One region of the Nocardioides sp. GXQ0305 genome, then DNA from elsewhere that is predicted to be linked to it. Evidence: predicted binding sites of a transcription regulator. Region 1 holds the regulator's gene; the other holds the start of a gene.
What was found. Region 1 encodes LexA, which represses DNA repair genes until DNA is damaged. Its sites were predicted from a motif close to TCGAACANNTGTTCGA; they were not measured.

Region 1 (11,141 bases):
CGGTAATTGCGCAGTTCCGGTGGTCGAGGAGAGCGAGCCCCGGTGGTTGAGGAGGGCCGTCAAGGCCCGTCTCGAAACCACCATGGGCAGACCGGTCGTCACCGGCGTAGGCCGTTCGCCAGAGTCCGGCACAGGTGGTTTCGGACGTTGCTGCGCAACCTCCTCAACCACCGACGCCGCGCGGTACCGGTGGTTGAGGAGGGCCGGCAAGGCCCGTCTCGAAACCACCATGGGCAGACCGGTCGTCACCGGTGTACGCCGTTCGCCACTGTCCGGCACGGGTGGTTTCGAGCCCTTCGAGACGGGCCTGACGGCCCTCCTCAGGAACCAACGGTTGCTGCGCAACCTCCTCAACCACCGGGGATGTCCACCACCCTCGGCAGAACGGTCACTCCCGCCATCGTCGTACGGCGGACCAGCTCCTGCTCGACAGCTCGGGCAGGTCCTCGTACCGACCCTCGATCAACGCCTCACGCTTGCGGCGACCCCACCCCTGCACGCGCTTCTCGAACGCGAACGCCTGGTCGACCCGGTCGAACTGCGCGCTCCAGACGAGGGTGACCGGCAGGCGGTGCCGCGTGTACGCCGCGCCCTCGCCGTTCTGGTGCTGCCACACCCGGCCCTGGAGGTCGACGGTGCTGCCGACGTAGTAGGTGCGGTCGGCGCACTCGAGGATGTAGGTCCAGGCCATGCGCCAGCGTCCCGCCGTATGAACCCCTCGCACCAGCCCCGTACGACGCCCTGTGGAGAACCATCGGCCAGTGGTGGTTTCGAGCCCTTCGAGACGGGCCTGACGGCCCTCCTCAGGAACCAACGGTTGCTGCGCAACCTCCTCAACCACCGAAGCTGCGCAACCTCCTCCCCAGAGTCAGACGCCGATCCGGCCCCAGGGGCCCCAGATCGCGAACGTCATGCCGCGCGAGGCCTGGATGTTCACGAAGAGGGTGTGGCCGTCGGGGCTGAAGGTCGAGCCCGCGAACTCGTCGCCGAACCGTGGCAGCGGGTCCGTGGTGCCGGGCACGGTGGCGATCTGGCTGTAGAGGCGGTTCAGGGCGATGTCCCAGAGCCGACCCCGGCGGGTGAGGCCCCGGATGTAGTTGTCGACCGTGGAGTCCTCGCACACCACGAGCGTGCCGCGCTTGCTGGTGGTGATGTTGTCGGGGAAGTCGAAGGTCTGGTTCGCCTCCGCGTCGTCGACCGGCGCCTGGTAGATCACCTCGAGCCGCCGCTTCCGGCAGTGGTAGGCCCACACCTGCCCGTTGCCGTTGCCGAAGCCGTTGGCGTTGTCGTCGTCGGTGTCGTCCTCGATCGGTCCGCCGCCCTGGGTGGAGGTGAAGTAGATGACGCCGTCGTCGTACACCTGTCCCTCCAGCCGCGAGAACAGCGCGGCGCCCTGCGCCCGCCCCTGGTCACCGACCGCGACGAGCGCGGCGTCGTTCGTCGTCGGTGCCTCCTCGCCGGGCGTGTAGGGGAACGTCGGGTTGGGCTCCTCGATGTCGACCCACTCCACCTTGTACGACGCCCGCGCCGGCTGCCGCTCCTCCAGGTGGATGTTGGGCCGCCCCTTCACGGCGAGCATCTGCAGCCGCCCACCGTCCTCGATCCGGCCGTCCTTCATGGCGTCGTTGGGCGGCAGGTAGCGGTAGAAGCCGGAGGGGAACTCGAAGTTGTCCTCGGTCAGGTAGAGGATCCCGTCGACCGGGTCGAACGAGACCGCCTCGTGGGGGAACCGGCCCGCGTGCGTGATCGGCTCGCGGTTCGACTGCCCGTCCTTCGGCACCTCGAAGACGTATCCGTGCGGCTTCTGCAGCCCCAGGTTGGACGCTCCGGTGAAGTCCGGCCCGACGTCGGGCCCGTTGATCGTCTCCTCGCAGGTGATCCACGAGCCCCACGGCATGATCCCGCCGCTGCAGTTGAACATCGTGCCGTTGAGGCTGGTGAAGGCGCGCTGCACCTCACCACGCTTGGTGACCTCGATGGTCGTGGTGCCCGCCCCCGCGCCCGGGTCGTACGGCGTGCCGGGCCCGAACGCCGGGGTGTTCGGGTTGTTGGTGACCTCGTGGTTGCGGACGAGGATGACGTTGCCGCGCGGTCCGCGGAACGCCCCCATGCCGTCGTGGCGGCCCGGCAGCGCGGTGCCGTCGTCGAGCACGACCGGGAACTCGGTGTCGTGGAACGACCGGTAGTGGAAGCCCTTCGGCAGGTGGAGCCGTACGGCGCCGTCGCGCTCGTCGGGGATCGGCACGAGGGTCACGGTGCCGGGTGGGCGAAGGGCCTCGGCCGGTGCGTTGACCAGTCCCGCGAAGGGGCCTCCGACCACGGTGGCGGCGGCGGTGGTCTTGAGAAGCGAGCGACGATCGACGGACATGTGGGCCCCCCTGGGTCGGCGACGGTGTCTCGCCAACCTAGGACGCCGGCGGCCTCCCGTCACCCCCCTCGCGGCGACGCGGCCCACGACCCCCGGGAATTGGACCGGCCGCCCCCGTGGGGGAAGATGCGCCCCATGTCCCGCGGTGTCGTCGTCCGACTGCTGGTCGTCATCGGCATCCTCGCGGGTGCCACGGCCATCGTCGTCAACCAGAAGCCCGAGCTCGGCCTCGACCTGCGCGGCGGCGCCCAGTTCATCTTCCAGGTCAACAGCACCGAGGACACCGAGGCGACTCCGGAGAACGTCGACCGCACCCTCGAGGTGCTGCGCGGCCGGGTCGACGCGCTCGGCGTGGCCGAGTCGACGCTGGTCCGGCAGGGCGACGACCGGATCCTGGTGGAGCTCCCCGGCATCACCGACGAGGAGGAGGCGGCCGAGGCCGAGGAGCGGATCGGCCAGACCGCCCAGCTCGAGGTGCGGCCGGTGATCCGGACCGTCCCCGAGGAGAAGACCAAGCCGGCCGACCCGGACAACCTGGTGCTGCCCACCGACCAGGGCGACGTGATCGAGATGGGGCCGGTGGCGCTCCAGGGCGACCAGATCACCGGCGCCGAGGCGGCCCAGCCGCAGCAGTCCACCCAGTGGGTCGTCAACGTCGACTTCAACGGCGAGGGCTCCGACGCGTTCGGCAAGCTCTCCGCCGACGCCGCCTGCGCCCAGGGCGCCAAGAACCGGATCGCCATCGTGCTCGACGACCGGGTGATCTCCAGCCCGGGCGTGAACGTGCCGTGCGGCGGCAGCATCACCGGCTCCACCGAGATCTCCGGCGACTTCACCACCGCCGAGGCGCAGGAGCTGGCCGCGCTGATCGAGGGCGGCGCGCTTCCGCTGCCGCTGGAGCTGATCTCCGACCGGCTGGTCGGCCCGACCCTGGGCGAGCAGGCGATCGACGACTCCTTCGAGGCCGGCCTGATCGGCCTGATCCTGACCGGCCTGTTCATCACCCTCGTCTACCGCTTCGTCGGCTTCCTGGCGACGATCGCGCTGGCGTCGTACGCCCTCATCGCCTACGCGATGCTGCTCGCGCTCGGCGCGACCCTCACCCTGCCCGGCCTCGCCGGGTTCGTGCTCGCCATCGGCCTGGCCATCGACGCCAACGTGCTGGTGTTCGAACGCGCCAGGGAGGAGTACGACGACGCCCCCAAGGCCGGGGTACGACGCGCGCTGGTCATCGGCTTCAACAAGGCCTGGTCGGCGATCCTCGACTCCAACGTGACCACCCTGCTGGCGGCCGCCCTGCTCTTCATCCTGGCGTCCGGCCCGGTGCAGGGCTTCGGCGTCACCCTGTCGATCGGTGTCATCGCCTCGATGATCTCGGCGCTGGTGGTCGCCCGGATGCTGACCGAGGTCGGCGTCTCGATCCCGTGGGTCGCGAAGCGGCCCAGGTTCACCGGCCTCGGCTACGTCGGCAGGGTCCGGGCGTGGCTGGACGCCAGGGACTTCGACCTGATGTCGCGCCGGAAGACCTGGATCGTCGGGTCGCTCGTCGCGATGGCGATCGCGGTGGCCGGCATCCTGGTCCAGGGCCTCAACCTCGGGATCGAGTTCACCGGCGGCCGCACCCTCGACTACTCGACGTCCCAGGAGGTCACCGTCGACGAGGCGCGGGACGCGATCGCCTCGGCCGGCTTCCCCGAGGCCGTCGTGCAGGGGGCCGACACCGCTGACATCACGGTCCGCACGGGGCCGCTGTCGGACCAGGAGGAGGACCAGATCGAGGCGGCCCTCGCCGAGATCGGTGGCGACATCACCAAGGAGGACGACCAGCAGATCGGCCCCTCGCTCGGTGAGGAGCTGCGCGACAAGGCGCTGCTCGCCTTCGGGATCGCGCTGCTCGCCCAGATGCTCTACCTCGCGGTGCGGTTCAAGTGGACCTTCGGCGTCTCCGCGGTGCTCGCGATGTTCCACGACGTGCTGCTGGTGCTCGGCCTGTTCGCCTGGCTGGGCAAGCCGATCGACGGGGTCTTCCTCGCCGCCGCACTGACCATCATCGGCCTCTCGGTCAACGACACCGTCGTGGTGTTCGACCGGATCCGCGAACGCTGGCGAGCCTCGCGCGACAAGTCGTTCGCCGAGGTCTCCAACCGGGCCTGCCTGGAGACCGTGCCGCGTACCGTCAACACCGGCCTCGGCGCGATGTTCATCCTGGCCGCGCTGGCGCTGCTCGGCGGCGACTCCCTGCAGGACTTCGCGATCGCGCTGCTCGTCGGCCTGGTCGTCGGTACCTACTCCTCGGTCTTCCTGGCGACGCCGCTGCTGATCTGGTTCCAGGAGAAGGCGCCCATGCCGCGCGAGCAGAAGCAGAAGAAGGTCCGCGACCCCGAGGACTCCGGCGCCGTCGTCTGACCCTCCTCGGAACCTCGTGACCTCGGGCAGGACCGTGAGTGGTCGCCGCCCTTCAGCGGTGCGGGGGTTTCGAGGCTCGCTTCGCTCGCACCTCAACCTCCGGTTCCGGTGGTTGAGGAGGGGCCCGGTTCCGGTGGTTGAGGAGGGGACCGGTTCCGGTGGTTGAGGAGGGCCGTCAAGGCCCGTCTCGAAACCACCTCTGGCAGCCGGAGGTTGAGGTGTGAGGCGCGCCAGCGCCGAGCCTCGAAACCCCTGGAGATGCGCAGGGCGGTGACCAGGATCAGGCGAAGTGCTTGAGCGCCTCGCGCCGCGACAGGCCCGACATCCGGTCTCCCCAGGCGGCGACGTGCTCGCGGACCCAGTCGGGGTCGGTGCGGGCGTGCTCGCGCAGCGCCCAGCCGATCGCCTTGCGCAGCCAGAACGACGGGTCGTCGAGGTTGGCCTCCACCACGTCGGCCAGCAGCGCGGTGTCGGTGTCCTCGCGGTGCCGGAGCTGGGCCAGCACGGCCGTACGCCGCAACCACAGGTCGTCGTCGACCGCCCAGCCGCGGACCACCGGGGTGGTCGCCGGCCGGTGGCCGCGGAGCACGCCACCGACGAGGTGGCTGGCCACGACGTCGACGTGGTCCCACCACGCCCCGGTCACGACCAGGTGCCGGTGCAGTGGCAGCACGTCGGGGTCCTGCCACGGCCGGGCCACCCGGTGCCGCGCCAGGGCGATTGCGGCGTACCGCTCCTCCCGGTGGGTCGCGCCGTCCCACGTCTCGCGCACGTCGCGCTCCCAGGTCGCCCGGTCCCCGGGCGCGTACGCCGCCAGGTGCGGCCGGAGCAGCCGCTTGAGCTCCGGTGAGGACACCCCGTGGAACGGCATCTCCGAGCGCATGTAGGCCCGCTGCGCCTCGGCCCGCTCCGGGTCGCCGGCGGTCTCCAGGTCCGCCCGGATCGCCGCCAGCAGGGGAGGGGTGCCCATGCCTGGGGATCGTAGGCGGCCGTGTCGGACGGCGTGGCTAGAGTGCGCGGGTGCCCGAGCCCGACCCCCGCGTCCGTGAGCTGCTCGGCCACGCCGTCGAGGCGCTCGGCGGGCAGGAGCGCGAGGGCCAGGTCGCGATGGCGCAGGCGGTCGCCGAGGCGATGGACGACGGCCGTCACCTGCTCGTCCAGGCCGGCACCGGCACCGGCAAGTCGCTGGCCTACCTGGTCCCGAGCCTTCTCCACGGTGACCGGGTCGTGGTCGCCACCGCGACCCTCGCGCTCCAGCACCAGCTGGTCGAGCGCGACATCCCGCGCCTGGTCGAGGCGGTCGGCGAGCAGGGCGTCGACACGTCGTACGCCGTGCTGAAGGGCCGGTCCAACTACGCCTGCCTCCACCGGATCCGCGAGGGCGTGCCCGACGACCAGGGCACCCTCGTCGACGTGCCCGAGGGGTCGATGGCCAGCAAGGTCCTCGAGCTCCGGGCGTGGGCCGAGAAGGAGGCCGACGACGGCGGCAGCGGCGAGCGCGACCGGGCGCCCCGCCACACCGACCGCGAGTGGCGGCAGGTCAGCGTCGGCCATCGCGACTGCCTCGGGGCGAGCCGGTGCCCGTTCGGGCAGGAGTGCTTCGTCGAGGTGGCGCGCGAGGAGGCCCACCGCAGCCACCTGGTCGTGACCAACCACTCGCTGCTGGCGATCGACGCGATCGAGGGGGTGCCGATGATCCCCGACTACGACGTGGTGGTGATCGACGAGGCCCACGAGGTGGTCGCCCGGGTCACCCAGGCGGCGACCGACGAGCTCGCCCCGTCCGACGTCGACCGCGCGGCCCGGCGCTCCCAGAAGCACGTCGACACGGAGTCGTCCGGGTCGGCGGCCGACGACCTCGCCGACGCCGGCGACGCGCTGGCGACGGCGATCGCCGAGACCGAGGCCGGGCGGCTCGACCAGGTCCCCGAGGCGCTGTCCGACGCGCTGGTGCTGGTCCGCGACGCGGCCCGCGCCTGCCTGTCGGCGTACCCACGCGAGAGCGAGAAGGAGGAGGGCGACGCCGGTCGCCAGCAGGCCCGCGGCTCGGTGCAGGAGATCTTCACGACGGCCGAGCGGATGGCCGCGCAGGTCGAGTCCGACGTGCTGTGGCTCTCCGAGCCCACCGATCGGATTCCCGCGCGGCTCCACGTGGCGCCCCTGCAGGTGTGGGGGCCGATGCGCGACAAGCTGCTGTCGGACAAGACGGTGGTGTTCACCAGTGCGACGCTGCGGCTCGGCGGTGACTTCTCGGCGATCGCCACCTCGCTCGGGCTGAAGCCTGCCGAGGAGGGCGCCGAGCCCGACGATGCCGGCGACTCGGTGGTGCCGTGGCGCGGCCTCGACGTGGGGTCGCCGTTCGACTACGGGAAGCAGGCGATCCTCTACCTGGCCCGCCACCTGCCGCCGCCCGGCCGCGACGGCCTGGGCGCGGCCCAGCTCGACGAGATCGTCGACCTGGTCGACGCCGCCGAGGGGCGGACGCTGGGCTTGTTCTCGAGCCGGCGGGCGGCGGAGGCGGCTGCCGCGGTGGTGCGCGAGCGGCTGCCCCACCTGACGACGCTCGCCCAGGGCGAGGCCCAGCTGCCCGAGCTGGCCCGGCAGTTCGTCGGCGACCCCCACACCTGCCTCTTCGGCACGCTCAGCCTCTGGCAGGGGCTCGACGTGCCCGGCGATACCTGCCAGCTGGTGATCATCGACCGGATCCCGTTCCCCCGCCCCGACGACCCCCTGATGTCGGCGCGCGCCCGGGCGGCCGACCGCGAGGGCCGCAACGGCTTCATGGAGGTCTCGGCCACGCACGCCGCGCTGCTGCTCGCCCAGGGCACCGGCCGGCTGATCCGCACCACCACCGACCAAGGGGTCGTGGCCGTGCTCGACCCGCGGCTGGCCACCGCTCGCTACGGCGGCTTCCTGCGGGCGAGCCTGCCGCCGATGTGGCAGACCACCGACCCCGCCGTGGTCCGGCAGGCGCTGGCCCGGCTCGCCGCCGGGTGACCGCTACACAGGCGGCTGCAACGAGGTGCTGTAGTTCGTCACCAAGTCGTCGCCGCGCGGAATCCCGCTGCACGCGTACGGACGGTTCTTCCAGCACGTCATCTGTCGGTTGGCGTTCACGACCACGAGCTCGACGTCGCTCACATCGTCGGTGGAGAAGGGTACGGTCGCGCTGACCTCTTCCCCCGTCGGCTGGAGCTCAGCCGTCGTCACCGTGCCGTCGGCCTGATGCACCAGAAGGCGGACCGACTGCGCCGTCGCGGGCGGCAGGGTGGCAGAGACCGTGAGGGTCCAGCCGGGTTCCGCGAGCTCGACGGGCACGAACCCCACCGTCCCCGAGGCGAGATGGTCCACGGTCACCGCATCCCCCACCGGCTCAGAGGTCGCGGATATGGGGTGCGTTCGGATCCGCGCCGCCGGGATCGGGAAGGGGGGGTCGGCCTCATAGGCCCCACCCTCCTCGTAGTTGAGAGCCGGGTCTCGGTTGACGGCGGCGAAGTCCCCGAACGCCTCCGTGAAGTTCGTTTCGCGGTCGTTGAGTGCGGCGTTGATGGCTTGGGTGGAGTAGAGGTTCGCGGCCCCGCGGCGGCCGCTCGCACCGCGCCAGGCTTCTAGGACGAACCGGGGCAACGTTCCCAGTTCCTGGGGCCAGCGCTCTGTCAGGTAGCGGAACCAGATCCAGTTCCCGTAGTGGCCGTAGCCATCCCCTCCGAACGTGTCGAACCGGTCGAGTGCGACCCGAGGTGAACCCAGCTGTCCGGCCAAGAGGTACTGCCGGTTGTCGTCCACCGAGTCGTAGATCTCATCCTCAACCCATGCGGCGGTCGCCTCCATGAACCAACCGTCCTCGAAGGCGTCGTAGGCGTACTGGACGGCATGGAAGTACTCGTGAGCCAGCGTGACCTTCCGGTTCTCCAGCGCCGTGATCTCCGGGGTCGCAAACCTTGCGTAGTCGTCGTCTACGACGCAGTACGCCCATCGATTGGACGTGCCGCTAGGCGCCTGACGCTGGTCGCTCGCGCAATAGCCGTAGTAGCCGTCCTCGTCGATATTGGCGAGGTAGACGTCGACCTTGCCCCTGCGCCCGCCGCGCCGACCATCGGAGTCGGGTCGCCGGTAGCCGGAGTTCACAAAGGTGCTGTGAACGGCACGAGTGATCTGAAGTGTCTGCTCGACGGCGTCGCGGATTCCGTCGCCGTCGGAATCCCGACGCGGCGGCGCGTCGGCTGTTCGGCGCACGTAGTGGACACAGATCGCTCCGCCGCACACGGGCTTCGCCTCTCGCCTGCGGTACCCGTCGCCGAAGGGGTCGGAGGCGCCGTCGGTCGGTCGAGCCAGCAGAGCGTCAGCCCGCCGGCGCTGCTGCGCAGAAAGGTCAGGCCGTGCCCGCAGGAGCTCGTTGAGCACCATGGTGGCGTCGAGTCCCCCATCGGCCAGCAACTCCTGGGCCTCAGCAGGAGGGCGCTCCTCGAAGAGCTCCTCGGCCTCCTCGAGGACCTCGGTGGCCTCCTCCGCCGTGGTCGTGTCGGGCGGCGTCGGGGCTGAGACGTCCGGGTCGTCGGCCTGGGCGCCGGTCGGGCCGAGCAGGGACAACGTGAGCGCACCGGCGGCGAGCGCGGTGAGCAGGCGGGGACGCATCAGGTGGGAGTTCCTTGTCCGGGAAGGCGAAGACCGGCAAACCCTAACCCGTCTAGCCCACCCTCGTCCGGCGATTCACGAAGCAGGCGTTTGCCGATGGCCGGTGGTTGAGGAGGGCGCTCTGCGCCCGTCTCGAAACCACCTGTGCCAGCGTCGCGTCAGACCCGCCGCAGCACCGCCGTCACCTTGCCGAGGATCGTGGCGTGGGTGCCGTCGATCGGGTCGTAGGCGTCGTTGTGGGGGAGCAGCCAGACCTGGCCGGCCTTCCGCTGGAACGTCTTGACCGTGGCCTCGCCGTCGATCATCGCGGCCACGATCTCGCCGTTGTCGGCCGTCGGCTGCTGGCGGATCACGACGTAGTCACCGTCGCAGATCGCCGCGTCGACCATCGAGTCGCCCTTGACCTCGAGCAGGAACAGCTGGCCGTCGCCGACGAGCTGCTTGGGCAGCGGGAAGACGTCCTCCACCCGCTCCTCGGCCAGGATCGGACCTCCGGCCGCGATCCGGCCGACGACCGGCACGTAGGACGCCGCCGGCATCGCGTCGCCGACGCCCGTCTCGTCGTACGCCGTCTCCTCCGCCCCGCCGATCGAGCGCCGGGCCGCCATCACCTCGGGCAGGAACACCTCGAGCGCCCGCGGGCGCTTCGGGTCGCGCTTGAGGAAGCCCTTCTCCTCCAGCGTCTTGAGCTGGTGGGCGACGCTGCTGGAGCTGGTCAGCCCGACCGCCTCGCCGATCTCGCGCATGCTGGGCGGGTAGCCGCGCTTCTCGATGGAGTCCTTGATCGTCGCGAGCACCTTCTGCTGGCGCGGCGTCAGCCCGGTCGCGTCCGGGGGACCGTCGGGCAGCTCGGCGAGCTTCTTCTTCGGCATGGCTGCAGGGTCCCACCACGGCCCCGGGATTTCAAACACCTGTTCGAACAGCGTGTCGGCCTCCCTCGTCGGCGTCGGAGAAATCCGTTCGAACAGGTTCTTGACTCGATTCGAACACGTGCTCTAACGTCGTACACGTGTTCGATCGAACACCTGCTCGATCCACTGGTTGTCAGTGGTCTCCGTCAGGCTCCGATCGACAGCACAGACCACCAGGCTGACCGCCACTTCCCCAGGAGGTCCCGATGAGCACGATGACCCTCTCGCCCACCCCGACGCTCCGGCTCCGCTCGCCGCAGGTGCGGCTGACGCGACGCGGCCGGCTGGTGGTGCTCGCCGGTGCGCTGCTGCTGGTGCTGGCCCTGGGTGTGCTCTGGGGCGGCGGCTCGGTCGCGACCGAGCAGCCGGGCACCCCCGAGGCCACGCTCGTGGTCCAGGTCGCGCCCGGCGACACGCTCTACGACATCGCCGCCCGCGTCACCACCGACGGCGACGTCGCCGCGATGGTCGAGCAGATCGAGGACCTCAACCGGCTCGACACCTCCGTGGTCTACGCCGGCCAGAAGCTCCGGGTGCCGGTCGAGTCCTGACCGACCACCCGAGACCACAACTGAATAGCTCCCATCGGCCGCCGCTGCCTCGACCCCAGCGGCTGCCGATGGTGGTTCCTGAGGAGGTCGCGCAGCGACCGTCTCGAAGGGGCCGGGGAAGACGAGGGGTGAGCCACACGCTGGCTCACCCCTCGCGGCTTTGTGCCCCGGATCCGTGCCACCTGGTGACCCGGATCCGGGGCACAACGGGTTGTCCACAAGCGAGCTCGTCGGCAGTGGCGGCCGGACCCGATGCGGCCGACGCTGCGC
Region 2 (11,141 bases), on a different contig from region 1:
GCCACCCGGCACTCCACCGACCGGCCGAACTTCGGCAGCACCTCGCGCGCCAGGGCGTACCAGGGCACGAAGTTGGAGTTGTGCTCCATGAGCGTCGTGACCACGTTGTCGCCGTCGCGGAACTCGGTGAGCAGGGAGTACATGACGGCGTTGATCGCCTCGGTGGTGGCCCGGTAGGTGGCGATCGTGCGTCGGCTCGGAGCGTTGATCCAGGTCGCGATCGTGTCGTAGGACTCCTCGAACCGCTCGGTCATGCGCTGCGACGCCGTCGACTGCCCACGGTGGACCCCCTCGTACCAGGGAGCGAGCCTGCGGTAGAGGTCGACCAGCTCCACCGGGGTCTGCGTGGTGGCCGCGTTGTTGGTGACGACCCGCCCGGTTGCCGGGAAGTCGAAGTGCGTGCGGATCGCCTCCACGTCGAGGCCGTCCACGGTCGGCACCGGCGCGGCGCCCCCGGGTCCGCGTTCGCGGCGCCGCGCTCGCCGCTGCGGGAACAGCCCCTCCGTGATCAACCGCTCACTCACGTAGCCGTAGTGGTGATTCATGCCCAACCCCCTCGACACCGGTCGTGCGCGACAGCCGGTGTCGGTCTCGATGCCAGCGACCAGGCCGCTCGACTGGTGCCGCTCCTTGGAGGAGTCCCGTGGCCCACGACCTGATACCGGACGACGCCGATTCGGCCACCTGGCCGACGGATCGTGACGCCCTGGCTGACGTGGGGTGGGGGACGTGGGGCCGGTCGTCAGCCCCAGCGCGAGCTACGACCGAAGCGGGCGAGGAGCTGGGTCTGGGCGTCGCCGGAGACGTCGACGCGGGGGCCGATGACGCCGGCCGCGCGGTACAGCTCCTCGCGCTCGGCGAACCACGCGGCGACGGCGGCGACCAGGTCCTCGTCGAGGGAGGTGTCGCCGCCGGTGGCGGCGGCGAGGTCCCAGCCGTGGATCAGGTGGTCGGCGGTGAGCTGGGCGACGTACTCGGCCATGTCCTCCTCGCCGTAGGAGAGGTTCACCTTGCCGGCGGTCGGCAGCGTCTCGGCCACGGCGTTCAGGGCGGTGGCGGCGGCGGCGCGGGCGGCGGCGCGCGGGTCGTCGCCGAGCTGGTCGCCGTCGAAGAGGTCGCCGACCTCCTCGATGGTCGAGCCGCGCATCAGCGGTTCGGTCCACAGGTCCTCGCCGACGACGTGGTTGACGAGGGTGCGCACGTCCCAGTCGGCGCACGGGGTGGGCAGCGCCCACTGGTCCGGGCCGACGGCGTCGACGCGGGCAGTCCAGCCGTCGACGGTACGGCGGTACACGATCTCCGGGTCCATCACCAAGCTCCTTCCTCGATCGCCTCCCGTGCCTGCCCGATCCACCACGCGAGGCTCGCGCGCTCACGCTGGCGCACGTCCTCGTCATCGCTCTCCACGATGTCGAGCGTCTTGTTCCACCCCAGCCAGCACAGCGCCGAGACCAGGGCGAGCCGCATCGAGCGGGCGTCGTACGCCGGCCCGGCCGCGCTGCGGTAGTGCGCGAGCACCTCGTCCGGGCGTACGTCGACCACGTGGGCGCAGCCGACCAGGAAACGGGCGACGTCGACCGCGCCCGGCGCGGCCACCGGCATCGCCCAGTCGAGCAGCACCAGCCGGTCGCCGTCGAAGGCCATGTTGACCGTGGCGAGGTCGCCGTGCGCCAGGGTGACCGGGCCGGCGAGCAGGCCGGCTGCGAGTGGCCGCATGTCGCCGTGCAGCTCGAAGATCGCGGACGACACGTCGCGCGGCACCAGCGACGGGTCGGCGAAGTACTCCCAGCCGCGCATCGCCGCGGCGAACAAGTCACTGCCGCCGCGGGCCAGGCCGGCGATCCTCCGGGGCGCGAACATGTCGAGCATCGGGGCCAGCGGCGCGACCGCCGTCGGCGGGTCGCCGAGGTAGGCGAGGTGCAGCGCGGCGACCCGGTCGAGCACCCAGCGGCACCGCGCCGCGTCGAGCCGGTCCTCCCAGGACAGGACCGCGTCGCCGAGGTCGCGCATCACGATGACCGTGGTGTCGTCGCCCTCGGTCCAGCCGTCGACGACGGCGTGACCGACGCCGTCGGGGAGCCGCTCGAAGCCGCCGGATCGCCACAGCAGGTACTCGTGGGCGTACGCCTGGTCGAAGATCGCCAGCGTCAGGTCGGTCTCGGGCGTGACCCGCTTGACCACGACGGTGCGCCCGTCGGCGAGCGTCACCCGCTCGAGGGCAGCACCCGACTTCCCCACGTGCTCGACGAGGGCGGCACGCCCGATCGCGTCGTCCAGGATCCCCCCTGGCGCCACCTGCCCACGGTGGCACCACCACCGGCGTCACGCCATGGGCGGAAGGATTTTGTGGGGAGTTTGTCACCCAGCGGGGGGCTCAGGCCGGGTCGACGGTCCGCCGCATCACGGTGTGGCCCTTGCCCTTGGGCCGGTCGTAGGTGAAGCCGGCCCGCTCGTAGAGGGCGCGGGTGCCGTTGTAGAGGAACGAGTTGTTGACCCGCCGCCCGTCGGACAGGTCCTGCGGGTAGCCCTCGACGATCCCGCCGCCGGCCTCGGCGATCAGGTCGAGCGCGCCCTGCAGCGCCAGGAGGGAGATCCCACGCCGGCGGTACTCCTTGTCGATGAAGATGCACGTGAGCCGGTAGTCGGGCAGCTGGTCGAGCCCGGCCTCGTAGTGCTTGCGGTGGTGGATGTTGGGCAGCTCCTCCGGCGTGCCGAACTCGCACCACGCCACGGCTCGGTCGCCGTCGAAGACCAGGGCCGCGTGGGCGCGGCCCTCCTCGACGTACCTGCACTTGAGCGCGCGGTTGCCGTCGTAACCCTGGCCGCGCTCGGGGCTGTCCGGGTGGAAGTAGATGCACCAGCACCCGCCGAAGATCCCGTTGTGCCGCTCGACCAGGGCCGCGAACGCGTCCCACGTCTCGGGCGAGAGCGGGCGGATCGTGAGCCCGTCGGTCATGACGGCACCGTACGGCGGATCCCGGACGATCCGGTACCGGTCGACGGCGGGCGCGGCCGGGAGCACACTGGTGGCCGAGCCGAGGAGGAACCATGGCGTCGGGATTCCACGACGGCAGCCGGTCGCTGCAGGACCGTTACGACACCCGCGCGCTGGCCGACCGGATCGACGACCTGCTCGTCAGCGACACCATCAGCGACTCCGACCGCACGTTCATCGAGGCACGCGACATGTTCTTCCTCGCGACCGCCGACGCCGAGGGGCGGCCGACCTGCTCCTACAAGGGCGGCGAGCCCGGCTTCGTGCACGTGCTCGACGAGCACACGCTCGCGTTCCCGAACTACGACGGCAACGGCATGTACCTCTCCACCGGCAACGTCCTGGTCAACCCGCACGTCGGGATGCTGTTCATCGACCTCGAGAAGGGCCACCGGATGCGGCTCGAGGGCGAGGCGTCGATCGACCTCGCCGACCCGCTGCGGTCGACGTGGCCGGAGGCGCAGTTCGTGGTGCGGGTCCGGGCGCGCGCCGTCTACCCCAACTGCCCGCGCTACATCCACCGCTACCAGCTGGTCCGCCGGTCCCGCTTCGTCCCCCGCGACGACTGCCTCACGCCCGTGCCGGAGTGGAAGCGCTCGGACTGGGCGTACGACGCGTTGCCGGCCGAGGACCCGGCGCGGGATCCCGGCGAGCGGGACGTGCTGGGTCGCTGAGCAGCTACCGCTTGCGTCCCGCGACGAACACCGCTCGCACCGGCATGGTGACGGCCCCCTGCTCGTCCACGAAGTCGGCGAGCACGTCGCGGACGTCCCGGGCCAGTGCGACGTACGCCGCCGGGTCGATGCGGTCGGCGAGCGGCGTCGCGCCGACCTCGGTCTGCACCAGGGCCTCGACCGACGGGAACGAGACCTCGCCGAGCACGGACTCGCTGCTCGTGGGCTCGGCCCCTGCCTCGTCGAGCAGTGCCCGGAACTGCGCGACGTCGCCCCTCGACCAGTACGTGCCGAGCAGCCGCCGGGCGCCGTCGCCGGCGTGGCGGACGACGGCGTCGACGAACGGTCCGTAGCCCGGCTGGTCGGCCAGCTCGGCGTACGTCTGGAGGGCGACCGTGCCGCCGGGTCGGACGACCCTGACCATCTCGCGGCAGGCCGCAGCCGGGTCCGGGAAGAAGAACAGCGCCGACTGGCACAGGGAGGCGTCGAACGATGCGTCGCCGTACGGCAGGTCGCCGGCGTCGCCGACCCGCCAGTCGAGGCCGGGTACGCACTCGCGGGCGACCTGGACCATCGCGGGGTTGAGGTCGACCCCGCTGACCTGGCCGCCCGGCCCGACCACCTCGCTCGCGGCGCGCGCGACCACGCCGGTTCCGCAGGCCACGTCGACCACCCGCAGACCGGGGCCGACGCCGGCATGTCGGAGGAGGGTCGGCACCCACTGCGCGAAGAGCGCGGGGACGAACAGGTCCTCGTAGGCGTGGGCCTGCTCGAGGCTGAGGTCGAACGTCTCGGTCATCGGGTCACCTCCGGGTCCACGCCAGTGTCACCGTCGCCACGCTTCGGAGCATCGGTCGGTTGACCTATCCAGTGCGCCGCCGGAGGTTCAGGATGGCGGGATGACCGAGTCCGGCCTGCGCGAGGCGGTGGCCCGGGCCGACGCTGGCGACTGGTCCGCGGCCCGGGAGGGGTACGTCGCGGTGCTGGGGGTCAGGGAGTCCGCCGAGGCCCGCCACGGACTCGCGCGGGCGTGCTGGTGGCTGGGCGAGGTGCGGACCGCTCTCGACCACGGGGAGCGCGCGGTCGCGGCGTACGAGGAGGAGGGGCGGTTCGCGGACGCGGCGATGCTCGCGGTCCACGTCTCGCTCTGGTACCTCAGCAACTTCGACAACGACGCCGCGGCCGACGGCTGGCTCGCCCGCGCCCGCACGCTCGCCCGGCGCGGCGACTCCGACGTGGTGGCCGGATGGGTCACCCTCGTCTCGGGCTACGTGGCGAGCGACCCGGTCGAGGGCCGGCGTCTCATCGAGTCGGCCGCCGACACCGCGGCGAGGCTCTCCGACCGCGACCTGGCCACCATGGCGCGGGCGGACCTCGGCCTCTGGCACGTGGCCAGCGGCGAGGTCGACAGCGGCCTGGCCCTGCTGGACGAAGCGCTGGCCGAGGCGTTCGGGGAGCCGCGCGGCATGCTCGAGGTCGCGGTGTGGTCCGGCTGCAACATGCTCGCTGCGTGCAGCCTGGTCGACGACCTGCGGCGCGCCACCCAGTGGTGCCGGGCGGCCGACCGGTTCACCGAGACCTACGGCTGCCCGTTCCTCCAGGCCCGGTGCCGCGCCCACTACGGGAGCGTCCTGGTCGCCACCGGCCGCTGGGAGGAAGCAGAGCAGGAGCTGGCCGCCGCGCTGGCGATGTCGGCCGACACCGGCCGTGGGCCGAGGCTCGAGGCGATCACGGCCCTCGCCGAGCTCCGGCGCTGCCAAGGCGAACCGGAGGCCGCGCTGGTCCTGCTGGACGACGCGGACCACACGCCGTACGGGCTCGTGACGCAGGCGCGCTGCCTGCTCGACCTCGGTCGGCCGGAGGAGGCGCGCTCAGTACTGTCGGGAGAGCTCGCCGCGCGGGCGGACGGGCTCGCCGACCCGCTGCTGGTGGCGGTGCTCGCGGAAGCCGAGCTCGCCGCCGGCCGCACCGAGGAAGCGGCCCGGTTGGTGGCGCCCGAGGCGTCCGCCTGGGAGCTGGCCACGTTCCCGCGCACGGTCGGGCTGCTCGCGCGTGCGGCCGGGCTGGTGGCCACAGCCGCCGGCGACACGGAGACCGCGCGTCGACAGCTCGGGCTCGCCCTCGACACCTTCGCCCGGCTCGAGCTCCCGTACGACGCGGCTCGCGTCGAGCTCGACCTGGCCCGGCTGCTCGTCTCGGTCGACCCCGGGGCCGCGGCCGCACGGGCACGCTCCGCCCACCGGCGGCACGAGTCGCTGGGTGCCCGGCGCGAGGCCGCTGGAGCGGCCGCCCTGTTGCGTTCGCTCGGCGTCGTCCCACCACCCGGGGCGCGGGGAGGGGCACCGCTCTCGGAGCGGGAGCGGGACGTGCTCGGCCTGGTCGCCCAGGGTCTCACCAACCCGGAGATCGGTGCTCGACTCTTCCTCAGCCCGCGCACCGTCGGCCACCACGTCAGCAGCATCCTGCACAAGCTGGGACTGCGATCTCGCGCCGAGGCCGCGGCGTACGCCGCCCGCGAGTCGGCGCGTCGGACGCCCTGAGGGTCACTCCTCGCCGAGCTCGGCGGCCCGCCTCTGGGCGGTCGCGATCGGGTCGTCGATGACCACGACGTCGTCGGGGTCGAGCTCGGTGTGGTGCTGGTGGGTGTAGAACCGGACCTCGTGGCCGTCCGGGTCGTGGAGCAGCGGGAGGATCCAGCCGAAGCTCGCGAAGTGCACGCCGGCGTGCTCCTCGCCGAGCTCGTCGAGGCGGGCGGCGAGCGCCTTGATCGACGCCTTGTCGGGCACGCCGATCGAGAAGTAGTCGAAACCGGCGGCCGCGCGGGCCTTCTCGGGGGCGAGCACGAAGCCGATCGGCGGGCCGCCGTTCGGGTGCTCCATCCCGATGCCGGTCACCTCGCCGTCGGTGCGGAACTCCTCGGCGAGGCGGTAGCCGAGGCGACTCTCGTACCACCGCTGCGACCGCCGGAGGTCCGACACGGGCAGCTTGAGGTGGTGCACTCCCGCGAGTAGCGGTGCCTGCTCCATGGCCCCTCCCCTGACTTGCAGTGCGACTGCAAAATCCGATGTTGCAGTTAGACTGCAACTCGTGACCCCCGATGTCAAGACCCCCGTGGCCCCGTCCACTCGCGCGGAGCGGACCGAGCAGAGGATCGTCGCCGCGGCCCGGGAGCTGTTCGTCGCGCACGGCTACCGCGGTACCACGCTCACCGACGTGGCCCGGGCCGCCGGCGTCGCCGAACGCACGATCTACGTCCGGTTCGCCACCAAGGCCGAGCTCCTCAAGCGGGTCGTCGACGTCGCCGTCGTCGGCGACACACAACGGATCCCCCTGGCCGACCGCGACTGGGTCGAGGTGGTGATGAACGCGCCCACCCTGGACGAACGCCTCGCCGCCGAGGCCGCCGGAGCCGCCGAGCTGATGGACCGGATCGCGCCCGTGCTCGCGGTCGCGATCCAGGCCGAGGGCGAGGAGCCGCTGATCGCGGACGCCGCCCAGGCCGCCCGCGAGGACACGCTGCGCCAGGGCCGGGCGTTCTGGGAGAAGCTGGCCGCCGACGGTCTGCTCGACCCGGCCGTCGACCTCCAGTGGGTGATCCCGACCTGCGCACTGCTCGCCAACGCGGAGACCTACGTGCACATGACCCGCACCCTGCGCTGGACGGGGGAGGAGTACCGGCAGTGGCGGTACCGCACCTGGTGGCACGTCGCCACGGTTCCGTGCGCGACACCGCCCAGCTGAACCCGACGGGTCTGCTCAGCGGACCTCCACCAGCCACGGGTCGACGCCCTCCGGCGACGAGGCCCCCAGCCGGGCCCGGTACGGCGGACCGTCCTTGAGTCCGAGCAGGAGCGACACCTCGCCGGTGCCCGCAACGTCAGGCCCCTCCGCCCGCGACCGGCCCTGCCGGGGCGCCAACCACACCTGCAGCGTCGAGGTCACCTTCAGGTCCGACTCCCGGGGCGCACGGGCGATGAGCCAGAGCAGGAACGAACCCTCGAGCGGCTGGCTGTGGGTCGCGGTGAAGTCCCAGAACGAGATCGACTCCTGCAGGCCGTATCCGCGTACGAACTCCTGCCCTGGCGCCGTGGACTTCTCGCCTCCCTTCAGGCTGACGAACTTCATGTCGGCGCCGATCTCCACGCTCTGCTCACGCGCGCTGCCGTCGCGGTCGGACAGGGGCCGCAGGGAGTAGGCGATCGGCGCCGGCGCGGCGAGTCCGTCCTGGCGAGCCAGCACCACGGTGAGCCTGGCGTTGCTGAAGACCCACTCGTCGGTGGGGTAGAAGCTGCATGCCAGCTGCAGGTTGGCGAACACGGCCTGCTCGTGGTCCTTGACCCGTTCGCGGAGCCGGACGTCGCCCTCGCTCGCCGACTCGGTCAGGACGAGGACGTCCGGACTCCCGAGCGAGGCACGCGGCTGATCCAGCGACGCCGAGCCCGTTGGCTCGCCCTCCGGAAGGCGCAGGGTGCCCCGGCGTGGAGCCCGCGAGCGCGACCTCCGTATCCACACCAGGACGGCCACCAGCGCGAGAGCCACGACTGCGCCCACGGCCAGCACGACCGTCGCCGATGTCCAGCCCTCGGGCGCGTCGTCCCCGGTGGAGGGTTCCGGCCCGGGCGAGGGCGTTGCAGGCTCGGAGGTGGGCGGCTCACCGGTCGGCGTCGGGGTTGCCGACCCACTCAGACCCGGGGTCTCCGTCGGCTCCGGGGCGGCGTCCACCCCGTCGTCCGACCCTCCCAGGACTCGGGTGGCGAGCAGGAACGCGGTAACGGCGACGAGCAGCACGAGCCCCGTGCCGACGAGGGGCGCCTTCGCGTGGTGCGCCCGAGCCGCCATCGGGGCCTCAGCCACATCCGCGGCTCTCGGCTCGGGCGTCCCGAGGTCGATCTCGACCTCCTTCGTGGACCGCGAAGGTCGTGCTGTGACGCGCATCGTCCCTCCCGTTGCGACCCGCACCAGCACCTTCAGGCTAACCCTGTTCCGGCTCCTCGGAGCCGTTCATCGGAGGGGGATGCTCCAGAGGCAACGTCGCCCGCTGCACCGGTCGGCGACCATCGGGTCCCGGCGAGCTCACGATCCACCTGAGCTCTGTCCACAAGGTCAATTCGGCACTGGTGATCGAACGTTTGTTCGAATAGACTGACGGCATGTCAACGGTCCTCGACCTCCACCCCACGCCCGGCCACCCGGCCGCGGCCGTGGCGGCGGTGCACGAGGCGCTGGACGGAGTGGACGTGGACGGTGTGGCGCCGGGTGACTACGCCGGCGTGGTCGCGGAGGCGGCCCGGGCGCGGTCGCGGCTGCACGCCCTGGAGCTGCGGCTCGTCGCCGCCGCCGAGCGGTCCCAGGTCGCCCGGGAGGCGGGCTGCGCGTCGACCGGAGCATGGCTGTCGAAGCAGACCCGGTCCGGCACCGCCACCGCGGCCCGGGCGGTGAAGCTGGCCACCGACCTCGACGACCACCTGCCCGCCACCTCCGCCGCCCTGGCCGAGGGATCCGTGTCCACCGAGCACGCCTCGGTGATCGCTCACGCCACCTCCCGACTCCCCCGCAACCTGTCGACCGACCAGGTCGCCACCGTGGAGGCCTCGCTGGTCGAGAAGGCCCGGCGGGTCGACCCCGCCCAGCTGCGCCGACTCGCCCGTCGGGCGCTGGCCGCGGTCGAGGACGACACGAGTGTCGTGGACGCCCACGAGGAGCGGCAGGTCCGCGACGAAGAGGGCGCCGCTCGCGACAGGACGCGGCTCACCCTCCACGACAACGGCGACGGCACCCTGTCCGGCCACTTCACCGTCCCGCTGCTGGCCGGTTCGATCCTCAGGAAGATCCTCGAGGCCATGACCGCACCCCGTCGGAGCCGGGTCGGGCACACGACCGACTGGGCTCACCAGCGCGGCGCCGCGTTCGCACAGCTCCTCGAACACCTGCCCACCGACCACCTCCACAGCAAGGTCGCCGCCACCGTCGTGGTCACCCTCGACCTCGAGACCCTGCGCGGCCGACTGAAGGCGGCCGGTCTCGACACCGGCGACCTGGTCTCCGCCGCCCAAGCCCGTCGCCTCGCCTGCCAGGCCGGCATCGTGCCCGCCGTCCTCGACGGCGCCAGCCTCCCGCTCGACCTCGGGCGAAGCTCACGGCTGTTCACCGAGGCCCAACGGGTGGCCGGAGCCACCCGCCACACCAGCTGTGCCGCCGACCGCTGCGAGGTCCCCTACGCGTGGTGCGAGCTCCACCACCGCACGCCCTGGAGCCGCGACGGCCGCACGGACCTCGCCGACATGGTCCCGCTCTGCGGCTTCCACCACCGACGCATCCACGACCCCGGCCACGACCACCGACGACTCCCCGACGGATCGGTCAGGTTCACCCGGCGGACATGAGGGTCTTCGATCGCGAGCTCTACACCTGAAACATCCCCGAAATCCGGGTGTCGCACCATGACCCCGTGACACTGACCATCGATCGGGCCGACTTCGCCGACCCGACGCTCGGCCGCTTCCTGCAGGACCACCTCGACGACCTGGAGCCGACCGCTCCCGCAGAGAGCCGCCACGCCCTCGACCTGGGCGGACTCCAGGCGCCCGGGGTGCGGATGTGGGTGTCGCGCGACCCCGACGGGATCGTCGGTACGGCGGCGCTCGCGACGCTCGAGGGTCGTCACGAGGAGCTCAAGAGCATGCGGACCGACCCGCGGCTGCGAGGTCGGGGGATCGCCCGCGGGCTGCTCGCCCACGTGCTCGCCGATGCGCGGGAGCGCGGGATCCGCCGGGTCTCGCTGGAGACCGGCAGCATGGCGTTCTTCGAGCCGGCGCGGAGGTTCTACACGCAGGCGGGGTTCGTGCCGTGCCCGCCGTTCGGGTCCTACGTCGACGACCCGAACAGCGTCTTCATGACGCTCGCCCTCGCCTGAGCGCTACTGGCCGACGCGGCCGTCGATGCGCTCGCGGAGCAGGTCGGCGTGGCCGCAGTGCCGCGCGTACTCGACGATGTGCGCGATCAGCATGTCGCGCATCGTCAGGTCGCCGCCGTCCGGCCCGAGGTCGGAGACCCCCGCGTTGAAGGTGTCGAGGTCGGTGACGGACTCGATGAACCGGTCGGTGGCCGCCATCTCGGCGCGCCACTGCCGCCACGCCTCGTCGACGACCGCGGGCTCGCCCACCGCCCCGTTCCAGTCGCCGTCCCGGTCCTCGTCGGTGCAGTAGAGCTTGGGCGCGTCCTCGCCGGCCATCACCCGCCGCACGTGGCGTTCGTCCTCCGTGACGTGCCGCACGAGCCCGAGCAGCGACATCGTGGAGGGTGACACCGAACGCCGGGCCAGCTGGTCGTCGTCGAGGCCGGCGCACTTCATCTCGATGGTGAGCCGGTAGTAGCGCAGGTAGTCGAGCAGCATCCCGCGCTCGTCGCCGAGGTCGACCTCCGTCTCCCGCGGGTCGTCGTCCGGGTCGACCCACATGTCGGGGAAGACGGTG

Region 2: ACQ1X7_RS11450 (DUF222 domain-containing protein) is a predicted target of LexA. The motif match lies at 8,791-8,806, and genes of this name have one in related genera.

Annotation. Positions count from the first base shown of each region.
Region 1 covers NZ_JBNYXG010000001.1:590,297-601,437, forward strand. Annotated here, with positions in the region: gene ACQ1X7_RS02895 (GIY-YIG nuclease family protein) at 389-691, opposite strand; gene ACQ1X7_RS02900 (PhoX family protein) at 869-2,368, opposite strand; gene secD (protein translocase subunit SecD) at 2,504-4,774, shown strand; gene ACQ1X7_RS02910 (DNA alkylation repair protein) at 5,055-5,744, opposite strand; gene ACQ1X7_RS02915 (ATP-dependent DNA helicase) at 5,795-7,771, shown strand; gene ACQ1X7_RS02920 (MXAN_6640 family putative metalloprotease) at 7,775-9,409, opposite strand; gene lexA (transcriptional repressor LexA) at 9,568-10,281, opposite strand; gene ACQ1X7_RS02930 (LysM peptidoglycan-binding domain-containing protein) at 10,527-10,871, shown strand.
Region 2 covers NZ_JBNYXG010000003.1:599,314-610,454, reverse strand. Annotated here, with positions in the region: gene ACQ1X7_RS11500 (aminotransferase class V-fold PLP-dependent enzyme) at 1-545, opposite strand, end outside; gene ACQ1X7_RS11495 (TIGR03086 family metal-binding protein) at 743-1,309, opposite strand; gene ACQ1X7_RS11490 (hypothetical protein) at 1,309-2,295, opposite strand; gene ACQ1X7_RS11485 (GNAT family N-acetyltransferase) at 2,375-2,956, opposite strand; gene ACQ1X7_RS11480 (pyridoxamine 5'-phosphate oxidase family protein) at 3,049-3,669, shown strand; gene ACQ1X7_RS11475 (class I SAM-dependent methyltransferase) at 3,674-4,468, opposite strand; gene ACQ1X7_RS11470 (helix-turn-helix transcriptional regulator) at 4,569-6,209, shown strand; gene ACQ1X7_RS11465 (VOC family protein) at 6,213-6,695, opposite strand; gene ACQ1X7_RS11460 (TetR/AcrR family transcriptional regulator) at 6,757-7,410, shown strand; gene ACQ1X7_RS11455 (hypothetical protein) at 7,426-8,220, opposite strand; gene ACQ1X7_RS11450 (DUF222 domain-containing protein) at 8,820-10,052, shown strand; gene ACQ1X7_RS11445 (GNAT family N-acetyltransferase) at 10,118-10,582, shown strand; gene ACQ1X7_RS11440 (DinB family protein) at 10,586-11,141, opposite strand, start outside.